DNA from 3 places in the Fictibacillus sp. B-59209 genome. Region 3 is predicted to be linked to each of the others. Evidence: riboswitches for the same ligand, from Rfam matches in the RefSeq annotation. Region 3 holds a riboswitch; each other region holds the start of a gene.
What was found. A riboswitch is a leader RNA that binds a small molecule or an ion and turns the genes downstream of it on or off. The one in region 3 is predicted to bind cobalamin.

Region 1 (5,833 bases), on a different contig from region 3:
ATATCCATCAGGATCATATCAATGTTCTGCTCCCTTTCCAGCAGTTCCAGACATTCTGTTCCGTTAGAAGCCGTAATAACCTTTATTTTTTCGTTTTCCAGTGCTGTTTTTAAAGCAAAAATATTGCGGTGATCATCATCAACTATCAATACGGTTTTTCCCTTAAAGGAGCTGATATCAGCTGGAGCCTGTTCTGCAGCCGGCCGATCGTTCTTATTAAGTTCCTCAAGTACTTTGTTTTCTTCCTGAACTTCAGGAGAAATGGCAGCAGCAACCTCGCTCACTGCTTCATCCAGCTCTTGAACCGGCGCAAGTCCGTTAGGGAGGCTAGGAATATACAAGGTAAAAGTGCTTCCTTTCCCTTCTTCACTTTCGAGCTCCAGCCGGCCGCCCAGCAGTTTTACAAATTCAAGGGATATGGATAGGCCCAGGCCTGTACCCCCATATTTACGGACAGTTGCTCCATCTCCCTGCTGGAATGCTTCAAAAATTAAATCATGTTTGTTCTTGGATATTCCGATTCCCGTATCTTTAACCGTAATTTTAAGCAAGTGGTCTGCACCGTTCTGAAGGTCAAAAACAGGTTCTTTTTCGATATGCAGAGAAATCTTGCCTTCTTCGGTAAACTTAAAGGCATTGGATAGAAGATTTTTAATAATTTGCTGGAACCTCTTCTCATCCGTATAGAAAATATCTGGTACATCTTTCTCTTTAATGATTTCAAACTCAAGGTTCTTTTGATCGGCGATGGGTCCGAAATTCCGCTCAAACTGCCCAGGAAGCTCACTCATGTTCATCTCGCTGAAATACATTTCAAGTTTACCTGCTTCGACTTTTGAAAGATCCAGAATATCGTTAATCAGGTTAAGCAGGTCTTGGCCTGAGGTGTGAATCACCCTCGCAAACTCCTCATCTTCAGAAGAAAGGCTATTCGAAGAATTCTCAGCAAGCATCTCAGAAAGGATCAGAATACTGTTAAGCGGTGTTCTCAGCTCATGTGACATATTGGCAAGAAATTCAGACTTGTACCTGGAGCTTAATGTCAGCTGCTTGGCTTTTTCTTCAAGCTGTACTTTTGCGTTCTGAAGTTCTGCCGATTTTCCTTCTGCTTCAATGGAACGCTGTTCAAGCTGCTCATTAATCATGCGCAGTTCTTCGGATTGCATCTGCAGTTCTTCGGATTGTGTCTGAAGCTCTTCGGATTGTGCCTGAAGTTCTTCTGTCATCGCCTGAGATTCTTTCAGCAGGCGGACAATTTCCATTCTGCCAATCACACTGTCGATGGTCAGGCCAATAGTTTTTGTTGCGTTTTCGATCAGCTCAATGTGCTGTTCTGTAAATGTGTCAAGTGAAGCAAGTTCCAAAACTGCGATCACTTCCTGCTCATTCAGAACAGGGGCAATCAGCAAGCTCTTAGGACGAACTTCTCCAAGCCCTGTACCAATGACTTGATAATCCGCCGGCAGCCTGTCCACCACAAGGATGCGTTTCTCAGACACACATTGCCCGATAAGGCCTTCCCCCTGTTTAAACGCCTCTCGCCCTGGTTCTCCGATAGGCTCTGAAAACGAACCTTTTTTTACGTATCGGGATTGTTCTCCGCTCCCTTCCCGGATATAGAGAGCACCCATGGAGGCCTGCGTTAAGTGGGCAACACCTGTAACAAATTTCTCTCCCAGCACTTTAATCGTAGATGTTCCCTGATATCTTTCGACTACCTGATTCGTGCTGGACTGCAGCCATTCCCTCTGCTCAACTTTATCAAGCAGTTCATTGGTCGCTTCAGCCAGGTCTTTGATTTCATCTTTCGTTTTTACATGTATGCGCTGGGTAACGTCACCGTTAGATGACATAGCCGTAATGGAACTTACAACAGCCTTAATGGTATTAATGATCGAGCCTGAAACAAAAGACGCAATAAGTGATGAAACAGCCACAACAATAACCAATAAAGAAAAGAGCCCTGTTTTCAGGAATTTGTTCTGCTCGTCAAGCCTGTCCGCCCGTTCTTTCGTCAAGCCTTTTTCAGTGGTTCTGAACGTGTCAAACTGGCTGCGGATCTGTTCTACACTTTGGCTGCCTACATCTTTTTTAATAAGAGAGAGAACTTCTCCATCCTTGTTTTCCTTCTTCAGCTGAATGGACGGATTTCCTGTTTTCTGGAGCCAATTGTGAATGGATTTATTAATTTCCTCGAGCCTATTTTGCTGTGCTGGATTATCGGCAATCAGCCCATAGAGCTTTTTATAATCGTTTTCCAAACTGTTCACTGCCAGGTTAAAGGGTTTAAGATAGCTCTCATCCCCGGTAATAATAAAACCGCGCTGCCCGTTTTCCATATCGAGAACCTGCTTTTCAATCTCGTTTGTCAGCGAATGAATTTCTATGTCATGATTAATAATAAAATTCCGCTCTTTTTGCATAGAGGCAATCTGATTATTTACTACTACTATTGATACGATCAGACAAAGAATAATCACTAGATATCCGGCAAAAATTTTTGCGCGGATTCCAAATCTGTTTCTCCCTATCATTCTATCATCCTGCCTTTATTATTTTCATAGTTATCCACCTTTATTATAAACAACATTTACCTATATAGATAGCTGGAAGTAAAGTATTTCCACATCTTCTCTCTGCTTTTGATGCGTTGACTTCCTATTTTAGATATGATAGGCTTGTCTAAATTTTCAAAATCAAATTACATAATAGTGGAGACAAGGTTCCATTGCACAAATGCAAAGGATGAAAAGGGAAGCCCGGTGAAAATCCGGCACGGTCCCGCCACTGTAAAAGGAAACGAGCTCATAATGCCCACTGGCCGGCAGGCTGGGAAGGGATGCAGCTCGGTATATAACCCTTGAGTCAGGAGACCTGCCTTGTTTCAACAACACTGTTTTAACCTACGGGAGATAGGGAGGTGTTAGATTCTTGCATACAATGGGGTTTACTCTACCCTTTTTTAGGCATTTCTAACGTTCTGTAACTGGCGTTGGGAATGCTTTTTTGTTTTTATTGCATATTTAGTATCTAAAAGAATGGAGAGATAACACATGAAAACGAGCAACTTGGGATATCCCCGTATCGGCAGCAATCGGGAGTGGAAAAGAGCACTGGAAGCATTTTGGAAAGGAGAACTGACGGAAGCCAGTTTTCTGCAGCAGATGGAACAGATCAGGCTTGCAAATCTGCAAAAGCAAAAAGACATGGGCATAGATATTATTCCAGTCAATGATTTTACACTTTATGATCACATGCTCGATATGTCAGTGATGTTCGGGCTGGTGCCAAAAAGATTTGAAGCAGTGGAAAATCCTCTCTCCCTTTACTTTGGCATGGCAAGAGGAAAACAAGAAGCCGTCGCGTGTGAAATGACCAAATGGTTTAACACAAACTACCATTATATCGTGCCGGAATGGGAAGACCGTGCGCCGAGGTTAGTGGAAAACAGGCCTCTTACCGCTTACAAGGAAGCAAAGGAGAAGCTTGGGATTGAAGGAAAACCGGTTATTGTCGGGCCTGTTACTTTTATAAAATGTGCAAAAGGATACCTTCCCGAACAGGAAGACACGCTGCTTTCCCAACTTGTCCCGTTATACTGCCGAATTCTTCAGGAACTGGAACAGGCGGGCGCCCAATGGATTCAAATCGACGAGCCCATTCTCGTTACTTCCCTATCCGAAGAAGAACTATCAGCATCCAAGAAAATCTATGAACAGTTCCATAAAACCGCTTCCGGTCTTAATATTATGCTGCAGACGTACTTTGAGAGCGCAGAGCATTACAAAGAAATCATTCAGTTTCCTGTCCAGGGGATCGGACTGGATTTTGTCCATGGCGAAAAAACACTGGATGAGATGCGTCTGCATGGGTTCCCAGAGGATAAAGTGCTGGGTGCAGGCATACTTGACGGCAGAAATATATGGCGTGCTAATTTGAGCCAAAAGCAAGAGCTTATACTCCAGCTTGAAGAACTGGCTGCATCCGAACGAATATGGATCCAGCCTTCCTGCAGCTTGCTTCATGTCCCTGTTTCAGCCAAACACGAGCATTCCCTTCCGCAAGAACTATACAACAGTCTTGCCTTTGCTGACGAAAAACTGGAAGAACTGCGATTGCTGTCATCACCTTCGCAACAAGAAGCAATAAAGAAGTATGATGATGCTCTTTACTTGCTGAACAGCTCTCCGGCAAGAAACCGGACGGAGGTTTTATGGGAGGTTGAAAAAGCTCAAGGCAAAGACCTTAAGCGGAATCAGCCGTACATGAACAGAAAACAAAAACAGCAGGAAGTTTGGAACCTCCCTCTCCTCCCTACGACAACCATTGGAAGCTTTCCGCAGACCGCGGAAGTAAAGCAGGCCCGGGGGAAACATAAGCGAGGGGAATGGACGAAAGCACAGTATGATCAATTTGTTAAAAGCCAAATTGAAAAGTGGATTAAAATCCAGGAAGATATTGGCTTAGATGTTCTTGTTCATGGGGAGTTTGAACGAACAGACATGGTGGAATTTTTCGGACAAAAACTTAACGGGTTTGCCTTCTTAGAGAATGGATGGGTTCAGTCCTATGGATCTCGCTGCGTTAAACCGCCTGTCATCTACGGTGATGTCGATTTCAGTGAACCAATGACCGTAAACGAAAGTGTGTATGCACAGTCTCTGACCGATAAACCGGTAAAAGGAATGCTGACCGGGCCGGTGACCATCTTAAACTGGTCCTTTGTCCGGGATGATATTTCAAGAGAGAATGTCTGTTATCAAATAGCAAATGCCCTGCAAAAAGAAGTGCTTGCACTGGAATCTGCCGGCATTACCATGATCCAAGTAGATGAACCGGCATTAAGAGAGGGCCTGCCGCTGAAGAAAAGCAAGTGGCAGCATTATATTGACTGGTCTGTTAACTGCTTTTTGCTGACCACCTGCACTGTAAAGGAAACCACGCAGATCCACACCCATATGTGCTATTGCGATTTTAACGAGTTTCTTGGCGTCATCAGCAAGCTGGATGCCGATGTGATTTCTCTTGAAACATCCAGAAGCCATGGTGAGCTGGTCTCTGCCTTTACTTGGCAGTCATACGAAAAAGGAATCGGCCTTGGGGTTTATGATATTCACAGCCCTCGAATACCTGAAATTGAAGAGATGAGGGTGATGATTGAAAAAACTCTCGAAGTATTGCACGAAGACCAGGTGTGGGTAAATCCTGATTGCGGACTGAAAACAAGAAACATATCAGAAACCATTCAATCTCTCAAAAATATGACAGCTGCTGCGGCTCTGGTCAGAAAAAAAGAGGCAGTCTCGTAACATGGCTTCTCAAATACCTGCCTCCTTTCCTTCTGAAGCAAAGACCGTCCAGCAATCGAAAACCTGCTTAACAGATTTAGTTTTCCCGCCGGATACGAATCACCACCATACTGTCTTCGGCGGGAAGGTCATGGCTTATGTAGACAAGATCGCCTGCATAACTGCCATGCGGCATTGCCGTAAACCGGTCGTGACTGTTTCGAGTGATTCCTTTGAATTTCTTGGCCCGATCAAAACCGGTGAAGCTATTAATCTTGAAGCTTATGTCACATGCGCCCACCGGACATCCATGGAAATTTTCGTTAAAGTAGAATCTGAAAACCTTCTAACAGGCGAAAAACGGCTTACGTCAAGGGCCCTGTTTACCATGCTTGCCGTAGATGCGGAGGGCAGGCCGTCACCGGTCCCTCCCCTCGTGCCAGTGAACCAAGAAGAAATTCATCGCTATCAGCAAGCAAAGGAACGGTACGAAAAGCGCAAAAAGAAAAAAGCTTGATGAATGACAAAAAGACAGGCCCTTTTTC
Region 2 (5,833 bases), on a different contig from region 3:
CCACTCTTGAAGAGTAATCCGTCTGAATGCTGTCCAGAAAAGCCAACAGTCCAATGATCTTATTAAAGGTATCTTTTTCCTCGTTTGATAGATTCGGATATTGTTTCACGTCGCCGGACATATTGATCTCAAAGGGAGTCCAAAAATTCGCGAGCATGTTTTTATAGAGCGGATATGCCCAGCTGTACCGAACGTCATCCCAATTTAAGACATTGGAGCTCTGTCCGTTAATTAGACCAGTAGAAGCATTCGGCGCTTCTACATCATATAGTTTCCGTTCTGTCAGTGTTTTCATTAATAAAATAACTCCCTTCTTAGCTGGAACAGCTTTCACAGTCTTCCAATTCTGCAATAGATGTAGACCTCGTATAATACGTTGTTTTGAGACCTGATTTCCATGCCGTCAAGTGAAGATCGAGAAGTTCCTTCGCTTTAATCGTATTTTTGACATAAAAGTTAAACGAGATGGACTGGTCTACATGCTTCTGTCTGACAGCGTTTTGTCTGATGCTCCAATGCTGATCCAGCTCGTATGCCGATTTATAATACCAGCTTGTCTGAGGGGTAAGATCTGGAGCCGTCACCGGGATCCTAAAATCCTTCTTCTCCTCAGAGTACTCTTTTTTAAAAATAGGATCGACGGAGGCTGTGGAGTTCGCAATTAAACTGGTCGTCGCATTCGGAGCAACCGCCATAAGCCATGCATTCCGCAGGCCAGTCTGATGAACCTGTTCTTTTAATATAGTCCACTCTTCAGACACATAGTTCCTGTCTTCAAAATAAACACCGGTTTCCCAGTCAGATCCTTTAAAGGCTGGATACGCGCCTTTTTCCTTCGCCAGTTCATGGCTGGCTCTGATGCTTAAATAGCTGATTTTTTCATAAAGACAGTCATTATAAGCTACGGCTTCTTCTGATTCCCAGCGTATTCCTTCCACTGCCAGCAAGTGATGCAGCCCAAATGTACCCAATCCGATCGCCCTGTACTTCTTATTGGTAAGCACCGCTTGTTTCACTTCTATTCGCTCCTGGTTCATATCAATGACATTATCTAGCATGCGGATTTGGATTGGGATCAATCTCTCAAGCACATCATCCTTTACTGCTTTTGCAAGCGAAATAGAGCTTAAGTTGCAAGTCACATAATCTCCAGGTTTCTTTGTGATCAAGATTTTACCGTCCTGTGTTACTTCCTCTTCGACTGTAGTCGCTGATCCGTTCTGGGCAATTTCCGTGCAAAGATTGCTGCAGTAGACCATTCCGGCATGCTTATTCGGGTTAGCCCGATTAACCGTGTCCCGGTAAAACATATACGGCACTCCCGTTTCCAGCTGGCTTTTCATGATTCTTTTAAAAATTTCAATGGCTGGTACAACGTCATAGCCTCCTGAACCTTTTTCACCCAAAAGCCCTTGTTCGGCTGCGGCAACGCACTCATCATATTTATCGCGGAAACTGCCTTTGCCGGGTTCTTCATCAAAAAAATCATCCAGTTCATAGCCCATCACTTTTTTTACCGTATAAGGATCAAACAGATACCAGTCTTCTCTAGACTCTGCCTTTTCCATAAATAAATCCGGAATGCAGAGGCCCAAAAACAGATCATGAACCCGCTGCCGTTCGTCACCATTATTTAGCTTGGCGTCAAGAAAAGAAAAAAGATCTTTGCCGAACACATTGTAGTAGATGGCGATAGCTCCCTTTCTCTGTCCAAGCTGATCGACACTGACCGCTGTCTGGTTCAACAGCTTCGCCCATGGAATAATGCCCGATGAATTGCCCTTGAATCCTCTTATTTCTGAACCAAGGCTTCTGATCTTGCCAAGGTAAACGGAGATCCCGCCTCCGCCTTTCGAGAGCGTTGCTGCATCTGTTGTAGAATCATAGATTCCTCGAAGGCTGTCATCCATCGTATCGATGAAGCAGCTTGACAGCTGGCCATAGCTTTTACCCGCATTGGCAAGTGTAGGAGTTGCCACGGTCATATACAGGTTCGACATTGCCCAGTAGGCTTCTTTAATCAGCTCCATGCGGCGGTCTGAAGGTTCGTTGGACATCAAGGACATCGCGATGATCATAAAACGTTCCTGAGGCAATTCAAACACTTTGCCTTCATGCGATTTGGCAAGATAACGGTCAGCCAATGTACGAAGTCCTATATATGTAAAAAGTTCATCCCTTTGAGGGACAATCATCGCTTCAAGCTCATCTATTTCTTCTGGTGAATAGCTGCTTAACAGGTTCTTATCATAGATTCCTTTGTCTGTCAGTGTACGAATTAATCCATAGAAGTGGCCATATCCATGAACTCCTTGGCTCCCCCTGTTTTTTACTGCATCCGAGTAGATTTTTTTAAGATGCATTCTTCCTGCGACGAAGGTCCAATCCGGCTCATGCATTGAAATTCTTTCAAGTGCATGCAAAATAGCCATATTCATCGCTTCTGTTTGAGAACTGCTTTTATCAGCATAATAGCCTACCTGTTCTGTATACTCTTCCTTTTTATCAAGCTGGGGAAAGCCCAATAGAATTTCATCCAGCCAATTCATAACAAGATGATCTGTTCCGCCTGCTATAACCAAAGTCAAATCTCCTCCTCTAAAAATCCGCAAAATAAAAAGGCCCATCCAGTGGATGAGCCTAAAAAAACGACACGAGTTATATGAATCAAAAATAGCAGTAAAGTGTGCCGTTTTTGCTTCTCAATCCCCGAAGAATCAAAATCGTGAAACAAAAAGGCAGGTCTACTGGCTAATGCTTCCTCCTACTCTGAGCCTTCCCATGTAAAAGCCACACAATCGTGCGCGTTTCTTACACAGTGGATTCTCATTTCGTCCACATGACAGTTGCGGGGACAGCTCCGGATTGTTTTACCGGATTCCCTATTAAGTCTTACAAGACACCTCTTGTTTCAAATACTATATTTAGTTTAATACATTTACTTTCACACTAAATATAGTATTTGTCAACACCTAGTTTTCATTTATTTTGTTATTCCATATTGTATTTGCGCAGTACTTAATGATGTCCCGGCGGCGGATAATCCCAATAAAATGCCCGTCGTCGTCAGTCACCGGAATAAAGTTCTGGTCAGTTGCCAACGTAATTAAATCTTCCATATTTGAATTGATTGATACTGAGATATTGTTCACACGCTGTGGAACATCCTTCAGTTTTGTTTTCACCACATCGTAGAAGCCAAGGTCGAACGCTTCTTTCAATTTCCAAAGCAGATCCCCTTCTGTGAGCGTACCGACATACTGCCCTTCCTCTGAAACAAGGGGAACAGATGTATATTTGTGATAAGAAAGCTTCTCCAATGCCTGCCTGATGGTCGATTCAGGATTCAAATATTTAACCTCTTCTTTAGGCAATAGATAAAAAGCTATGTTCATGCTGTGATCTCCTTTAACCATAAAATGCAGCCGTTCTTTTCTACTATAACAAAAAATAAAATAGATGAGCAGTAATAAGCCATCACACAAAAAAAGCCCTAAGAAGGACACATATGTTCTATTGTCTATTCCCTCACTGTGTTTTATTTAAACTTTTTTTGCCAGGGTCCACCCCATAATTTTGCTGAAAAAGCCAGCTTTTATATTCTTCTTCCAATTCAGTCAATGGCCATGTGGAAAGCTCTGCTTCCACTTCTTTGCTTATCCCGTTTTTCTTTAGCATCTGAATAAGGAAATTCTTCCTCTCTTCAACGGCTTTCCGCAATAATCCGCCCATCATTTCCTCCCGTTAAAGCGTTTTCATAGTATAGTATACGTGGATCCAATTAAATAGTTTCAGCATTCATGGCTCTTTACTGAAACTTATTGGATAGAGTATACATTTATGACCACTAAACGGAAGATCTGACTTGTTTTTCTTCTTTATAAATCTTTATTGATTTCCCGAATGACATGAGAGACCTCGGGGAGAATCAGCTTTTTCATGGCTAAAGCTGCCGCTCCTGTAGATCCGGGCATTGCAAAAACCGCTGTGGAGCCAACAACTCCTGCCGCTGCTCTGCTCAGAATGGCTGCAGATCCAATATCCTCGGTATAACTTAACATCCTGAAAAGCTCGCCAAAACCTGTAATTTCCTTTGTAAACAATGGTTTTAGCGTCTCAATGGTAACATCCCTGGCAGCAATGCCAGTCCCGCCATTAATTAAAATAGCCTGGATATCACTTGCTTCACACCCAGCCAAGACAGCAGATTCGATTTCCCCTCGCTCATCTTTTACAATTACATAGTCTCCCACTGTATGGCCGTTCAGCGTTAACTGCTCTTTTATAAGAGTGCCGCTGCGATCGGTTTCTTCTGTTCTCGTATCACTCACAGTAATAATTTTGCAGCAGACAGAAGAAGGAGCCTGTCTTTTATGATCTTCTACACTCATTTGCTTCCCCTTTCCCGGAGGTTGTAATGGATGTATTATCCTTTATTCATGGCCAGAAGTCTATCCTTTTGCATGCTCAAAAATAAATCGGAACAAATACGCTTTGCAAAACGTAATGTTTCCGTTATAATAAGATGAATTATTTTTAATGCGTTTGGAAGGAGCACTCATATGAAAAGACACTATGCGGCCTTGACGTTTATGATCATAGGATCAATGATACTATCTGGCTGCGCGAATGGCACTAAACATAAATTAAATAGCCCTCATAAGCTTACCATAACTACAACACTTTATCCCCTGGAATACTTTACGAAAAGGATCGGCGGAAAGCATGTTTCTGTATCAAATGTAATCCCTCCAGGCACCGATGCTCATTCTTTTGAACCGTCTACGAAAGACATGATCAAAATTTCAGACAGTGATGCATTCATCTATAACGGTACAGGAATCGAAGGATTTGCTGATAAAGTAAATGAAACGGTAAAAAACGAAGGGGTTGAATCCATAAAAGCAGCCAATGGCCTCACACTGGAAAAAGTGGAGCATCGTGATGAGGACCCTGACGAACATGGGGATAAAGATCCCCACATTTGGCTTGATCCGGTTTATTCAATCCAAATGGCCAAGAACATCGAACAGGCGTTAATTAAGCTGAACCCAAAAGCCAAAGCTGACTTCACAAAGAATTACCTATCACTTAAGAAGGATCTTGAAAAGCTTGATACCTCGTTCAATCAAACGATCAAGAAAAGCCCGCATAAGGAGATTATTGTTTCTCATGCTGCCTATGGATACTGGGAACATCGGTACGGCCTGAAACAGATTCCAGTTTCCGGACTGTCAACTTCTCAGGAACCGTCACAAAGACAGCTGCAAGACCTGGTCAAACACGTTAAAGCAAAACATATTCACTATGTTCTTCTTGAAAACAGTGCCAGCGATAAACTGGCCAGAGTTGTAGAACATGAAACAGGAACAAAAACACTGAAATTAAGAAACTTAGAGACCCTTATTCCTAAGGATGCTGAGGCGAACGAAGATTATTTATCACTTATGCAAAAAAACGTTCAAGTCTTGAAACAGGCCTTAAGATAAGAAAGCAGGACCATGAATGGATGAATCATGGTCCTGCTTTTATGTGTTAATTATGATTTTCTTCGTTTAATGAACAGCACGGCTCCGATAATCACGATCAGCAGCACTACGATAAACAGCGGGGCTGCTGCATTGTTCGACTTCGATTCCGCCTTTTCAGCTTTTTTCTGTTGTTCTTCTTTTTGGGTCTTTTCACCTTTTGCTTTTTCTTTTTTAGGTGCTTCCTTTACCGCCTTCTCTTCTTTCGGCTTCTGAACAGCAAAGGAGTAATCTTTTTGGATAATATGGCCATCAGCACCGATAATTTTGTAATTTACTTTATACTTCCCGTTTTCAAGCGGTGA
Region 3 (5,833 bases):
TTCAGCGGCGGACGCGAAGCTGAGTTTGAAGGTGAAACGCGGATTTTGATTGATTCGCCGAAAGTGGCGACCTATGATTTAAAACCTGAAATGAGTGCTTATGAAGTGACGGACGCTCTTGTAAAAGAGATCGAAGCCGAAAACCATGATGCGATTATTTTGAACTTTGCCAATCCGGATATGGTCGGGCATTCAGGCAAGCTTGAACCAACCGTTAAAGCGATTGAAGCAGTAGATGAGTGCCTAGGGAAAGTCGTGGATGCGATCCTTGCAAAAGACGGCTATGCTATCATTACGGCTGACCACGGAAACGCAGACGAAGTGATAACGATGGAAGGCAAACCAATGACTGCTCATACGACTAATCCGGTGCCGGTCATCGTTACGAAAAAAGATATCCAACTTCGCGACGGCGGCAAACTTGCCGACCTCGCACCAACGTTCCTGACACTTCTCGGCGGCCAACAGCCTAAAGAGATGACTGGGGAAACGTTAATCAAAGGCTAATTTTTGAAATCAGGAAAAGGCTGATCGAAAGAGGGCCCCTGCAGAACAGCCTTGTTCCTCACCATAAAATCTTGTTTGATAAGGAGAGAAAATTCATGTCAGCAATTATTGAAGTATATGCTCGTGAAGTATTGGACTCCCGCGGGAATCCAACAGTAGAAGTAGAAGTTTACACAGAGTCCGGTGCATTCGGCCGTGCGATCGTGCCTAGCGGTGCATCCACTGGTGAATACGAAGCAGTTGAGCTTCGTGACGGTGACAAAGGCCGTTACCTGGGAAAAGGTGTACAAACAGCAGTAGAGAACGTAAACACACTAATCGCTCCAGAATTGATCGGATATGATGTATTGGATCAAGTCGGCATCGACAAAACGTTGATCGATCTTGACGGAACAGAAAACAAAGGAAAATTCGGAGCAAACGCTATTCTTGGTGTTTCCATGGCTGTAGCACGTGCTGCTGCTGATCTACTTGGTCTTCCTTTGTACATGTACCTTGGAGGATTCAACGCAAAAACTCTTCCAGTTCCAATGATGAATATCCTAAACGGCGGAGAGCATGCTGATAACAATGTTGACATTCAAGAATTCATGGTTATGCCAGTCGGCGCACCAACATTCTCTGAAGCACTTCGTATGGGAGCTGAAATCTTCCACAGCCTTAAATCTGTGTTAAAGGAAAAAGGATTAAACACAGCTGTAGGAGACGAAGGCGGATTCGCACCAAACCTTTCTTCTAACGAAGAAGCGCTTCAAACGATCATGGAAGCGATCGAAAAAGCTGGCTACAAACCAGGTGAAGAAGTTCGTCTTGCAATGGATGTTGCCTCTTCTGAGCTCTTCAACAAAGAAGACGGAAAATACCATCTTTCTGGTGAGGGTGTTGTTAAAACATCTGAAGAAATGGTTGCTTTCTACGAAGATCTTGTTTCTAAATACCCAATCATCTCCATTGAAGATGGCTTAGATGAAAACGACTGGGAAGGCCACAAGCTATTGACTGACCGTCTTGGCGACAAAATCCAGCTTGTAGGAGACGATCTTTTCGTAACGAACACAAACAAACTTGCTCAAGGCATCGAGCAAGGTGTGGGTAACTCCATCCTTATCAAAGTTAACCAAATCGGTACGCTGACTGAAACATTCGACGCGATCGAAATGGCGAAACGCGCAGGCTATACTGCAGTAATTTCTCACCGTTCTGGTGAAAGCGAAGACAGCACAATCGCTGACATCGCTGTTGCGACTAACGCTGGACAAATCAAAACAGGTGCTCCTTCCCGTACTGACCGTGTAGCGAAGTACAACCAATTGCTTCGTATCGAAGACGAATTGGCAAGCATCAGCCGCTACCCTGGATTGAGCGCATTCTACAATCTTCAAAAATAAGCTATTTTACGTAAACCGCTTGAGACCTGATCAGTCTCAAGCGGTTTTTTGTTGATTGGCGCGTATTTTAGGGAGATCCGCATGTATTTCAGGAAGATTGGCATGTATTTTTGAGAGATCGGCATGTAAATCCTCAAGAATGGACCGTATTTACAAAACACAAATTTGATGAGACAGCAGAAGAGGAGAAACAGCGATTTTTAGCGAAATAAACTGGAAAAAACATATGAAGGATGTGATCCCTAAATTGTGAATGAACAAAAACTGCCCATATATATTCGGAAATTAGAGGCTTTATTACGAAGGCTTCCGATAAATCACCAAAAACGCACGAAAATTGAACAGAGTTATGCCAGACAAATGGCAGGATACAAGGGTGAAAAGGCAATCGCATATTACCTTGAACGACTTCCCAAAAAGGAGTATACAATTTTTCATGGGCTGCGGCTTCTAGAGGGATCCTATTACTTTCAAATGGATTACCTAATCCTATCTTCGTTCTTCTTTTTAATCTTAGAAGTGAAAAACTTATCCGGCATTCTTACCTTTGATACAAATTACCGACAATTAATCCGTGTAAATAATGAAAAAGAAGAAGCTTTTCCTGATCCGCTTTTGCAGGTAGAGCGTCAGCAGAACCAGCTAACATCTTGGTTAGCTGTAAGAAAACTACCTCCCATTCCCATCGAGTCCCTTATAGTCGTAAGCAGTCCTTATACCCTCATTAAAAATCCTCTTACCCCTGATTTGTCCCGCAATATTATCCATGGCGCCAACCTCCCATCGGTAATCAGCAGCTTACAAGCCCGTTACACAACTCAAATTATGACAAATAAAGAGGTCAATAGAGCCGCAAAGCAATTCAACAAAAAACATATTCCCTTCAATCCTGACATACTATCAAAGTTTCAAATACAGCCTAATGAGCTCTTAACGGGCGTTCATTGTCCAGTTTGTTCTTCTATAGGTATGAAAAAGCTGTATACGAACTGGATTTGCTCTTTGTGTGATCATTCCTCCAAGATCGCTCATCTCCATTCATTAGATGACTATAAGCTTCTAGTAAGCTCTACAATTACAAATCGAGACCTCAGGGGATTTTTAGGATTGACTTCTCCCTCTATTTCAGCGAAAATCCTCAAATCTCTAAACCTCCCTCACACGGGAACCTATAAAGACAGGAGATATCATCTTTAAATTTGAGGAGCTGCATATTATGATAAAATAAATCATTTCATACTCGGTACAAACGGGGAGGCTTGGAACATGCCGAAAATGAAGCTTGAATTTGAAAGACTGAAGATCAGGGAAATTACGGTGAGTGATGCCTCTGTCATCGCACAATGGAAAAGCGGCCCTCTCTTTCGGAAAATGTCTACTGGTTCTATGACCATAATTAATGAAGGCAATCAAAGGCAGGATATTGAGAAAAGCTTAAGCCAGCTGAACGAATCTTACTTGATGATCATCGAAAAGAGGAGCTCGCAGCCTGTTGGGTACGTCCGTTTCAACTGGATGGGAAGCTCGCAGCGTTATGGCTGGCTTCGGTTCGGACTCGGTGCCGAACAAGGAAAAGGATACATGGGGGAAGCACTTGCAGGCATCTTTCAGCACCTGTTTCAGCATGAGACCTACAGGATTGATGCTGAGGTCTACGAATATAACACAAAAAGCCTGAAGCTCCTGAAATCCCTGGGGTTTCAAAAGGAAGGCGTCAGAAGGCAAGCCTACTTTGACAAAGATCAGTATTTTGATATACATGTTATGGGCCTGCTCAAGAGCGACTGGCTGGAAGTCAGCCCGAAGTCCCGGGCATCATTGAACATAAATTAAACTTTTCATTTTGCCGGTAAGAGGTATAATGGATATAGCTGAATATGCGGTTAAGGTCCGTTTTATTTCAAATAAAACGTTAAAAGGGAAGCTGGTTCAAGTCCAGCACGGTCCCGCCACTGTAATCGGGAAATCTTCTTATGTTTCCACTGTTCTGTCAAAGGATGGGAAGGAAAAGAAGATTGTTGATCGAGAGTCAGGAGACCTGCCTTAATTGCCTGTGCGAACCTTCGAGGAAAAGGTGAAGCAATTGTAATCATTTATTGATTAACTGTTGATTCGCTCTCCGAAGGGAGGGCTTTTTTTGTTTTGCACAATCCCAGCTAAATGATACATACAGGAGCGTGAAGGAATTGAAGAAGTTTACACAAATTGCGATGATGCTGATACTCGTAATCGCCATCATTGCCGGTTGTTCGGCTGGAAATCAGTCAACAGACAAAAAGGAAAACGGTGCCAATCAGGTAAAGAGTGAATTTCCCGTAACGATAAAAGATGCGGCGAACGAGAATGTAAAAATTGATAAGAAACCCAAAAAAATCGTCTCGCTCATACCGAGTAATACAGAGGTCGCATTTGCACTTGGCTTGGATAAAGAAATTGTCGGCGTTTCTGACTTTGACAACTATCCAGAAGCAGCTGTGAAAAAGCCTAAAATCGGCGGATTGGATTTTAACGTGGAAAAGATTGTTGGCTTAAAGCCTGATCTCGTCCTTGCTCATGCCTCCAGTGCGCATACTTCCAAGCAGGGAATTGATCAGCTTAAGAATGCCGGCATCAAAGTAGTTGTGATCAATGATGCGCAGAACTTTACGGATACATACAAGTCCATCGACATGATCGCTAAAGCAACGGGCACTCAAAAACAAGGTGACAAGATTGTAAAATCCATGAAGGATGATCTGTCAGCGATCAAGGAAAAAGCAAAACAAGTAAAGAAAGAAAAAAAAGTTTGGGTTGAGGTTGCTCCAGCTCCGGAGATTTTTACTGCCGGCAAGGGTACATTCATTGATGAAATGCTGAACGCCATTCATGCCAAAAATGCGGCAGGGGAATTGAAGGGATGGGCGAAGGTATCTGAAGAGCAGCCTGTCAAATACAAACCGGACGCGATCGTCACAACGTACGGCTATTACTCCAAAAAGCCGGTGGAACAGATTATGGCCCGTAAAGCCTGGAAGGACGTTCCTGCGGTAAAAAACAAAGAAATTTATGATGTGCACTCTGATAAGGTGACACGTCCGGGACCGCGATTGATTGAAGGAGTGGAGGAGCTTGCAAAAGCCATCTATCCGGAAGTATACAAAAAGTAAAATCATCGTTTCATATACAGCAGTGTTTCTGCTGTTGGGCTTAGCTGTTGCCTTGGGGATATCGGTAGGTTCTATACCTATCCCCCTTTTTCATGTGGTGCAGATTTTAGGAGCGAAGCTTTTCCACTATCCCGTACCAGCATCCATTGATTCTTCGATTGTTAATATCGTCATGGAGATCCGCTTTCCGCGAGTCGTGCTCGCTATGCTTGTCGGCTGCTCATTGGCGCTGGCGGGAACGGCATTTCAGGGGCTGCTGAAAAATCCTCTGGCCGATCCTTATACGCTGGGTGTTTCATCCGGTTCTGCTTTGGGCGCTGTGGCTGTGCTGTTCTTTGGCATTCAGCTGCCTATACTGGGAAGTTTTACACTTCCGGTGGTGAGCATCATTACCGGCTTTCTTACCCTTGTTGGGGTTATATATTTTGCTCGCCTTGTGCAGCGCAGCCTGTCTGTTGAGACGATTATTTTGGCAGGGATTTTAAGCAGCTCATTTATAGGTGCTGTAACGTCTCTTTTAATCGCTCTGACCGGTGATGAATTAAGGCAGATCATCGGCTGGCTGCTCGGCAGCGTATCCATGAGAGGATGGCCGTATGTTCAGCTCATCGCTCCGTTTTTGGCCGCGGGGCTTTTGATTCTTCTGGCAAGTGCTCGTGAATTAAATGCGCTTTCCTTTGGCCAGCAGGATGCAAAAACCATTGGTGTTGACGTGAAAAAACATACGTCACTCGTACTGTTCGGGGCCTCGCTTCTGACGGGATCTGCAGTAGCGGTGTCAGGCACCATCGG

Region 1: it holds a riboswitch for cobalamin, as region 3 does, so the genes downstream of both, metE (5-methyltetrahydropteroyltriglutamate--homocysteine S-methyltransferase) here and P4361_RS05230 (ABC transporter substrate-binding protein) in region 3, are expected to answer to the same signal.
Region 2: it holds a riboswitch for cobalamin, as region 3 does, so the genes downstream of both, P4361_RS15775 (ribonucleoside-diphosphate reductase subunit alpha) here and P4361_RS05230 (ABC transporter substrate-binding protein) in region 3, are expected to answer to the same signal.

Annotation. Positions count from the first base shown of each region.
Region 1 covers NZ_JARMMC010000008.1:249,958-255,790, reverse strand. The annotation lists gene P4361_RS06655 (CHASE3 domain-containing protein) at 1-2,534, opposite strand, end outside; cobalamin riboswitch at 2,704-2,896, shown strand; gene metE (5-methyltetrahydropteroyltriglutamate--homocysteine S-methyltransferase) at 3,054-5,309, shown strand; gene P4361_RS06645 (acyl-CoA thioesterase) at 5,311-5,805, shown strand.
Region 2 covers NZ_JARMMC010000018.1:574,000-579,832, forward strand. The annotation lists gene P4361_RS15770 (ribonucleotide-diphosphate reductase subunit beta) at 1-295, opposite strand, end outside; gene P4361_RS15775 (ribonucleoside-diphosphate reductase subunit alpha) at 315-2,549, opposite strand; cobalamin riboswitch at 2,721-2,922, opposite strand; gene P4361_RS15780 (CBS domain-containing protein) at 2,973-3,395, opposite strand; gene P4361_RS15785 (Fur-regulated basic protein FbpA) at 3,529-3,732, opposite strand; gene P4361_RS15790 (MogA/MoaB family molybdenum cofactor biosynthesis protein) at 3,879-4,391, opposite strand; gene P4361_RS15795 (metal ABC transporter solute-binding protein, Zn/Mn family) at 4,563-5,489, shown strand; gene P4361_RS15800 (copper resistance CopC family protein) at 5,540-5,833, opposite strand, start outside.
Region 3 covers NZ_JARMMC010000007.1:51,275-57,107, forward strand. The annotation lists gene gpmI (2,3-bisphosphoglycerate-independent phosphoglycerate mutase) at 1-507, shown strand, start outside; gene eno (phosphopyruvate hydratase) at 603-1,895, shown strand; gene P4361_RS05220 (nuclease-related domain-containing protein) at 2,145-3,092, shown strand; gene P4361_RS05225 (GNAT family N-acetyltransferase) at 3,162-3,728, shown strand; cobalamin riboswitch at 3,765-3,955, shown strand; gene P4361_RS05230 (ABC transporter substrate-binding protein) at 4,082-5,041, shown strand; gene P4361_RS05235 (FecCD family ABC transporter permease) at 5,004-5,833, shown strand, end outside.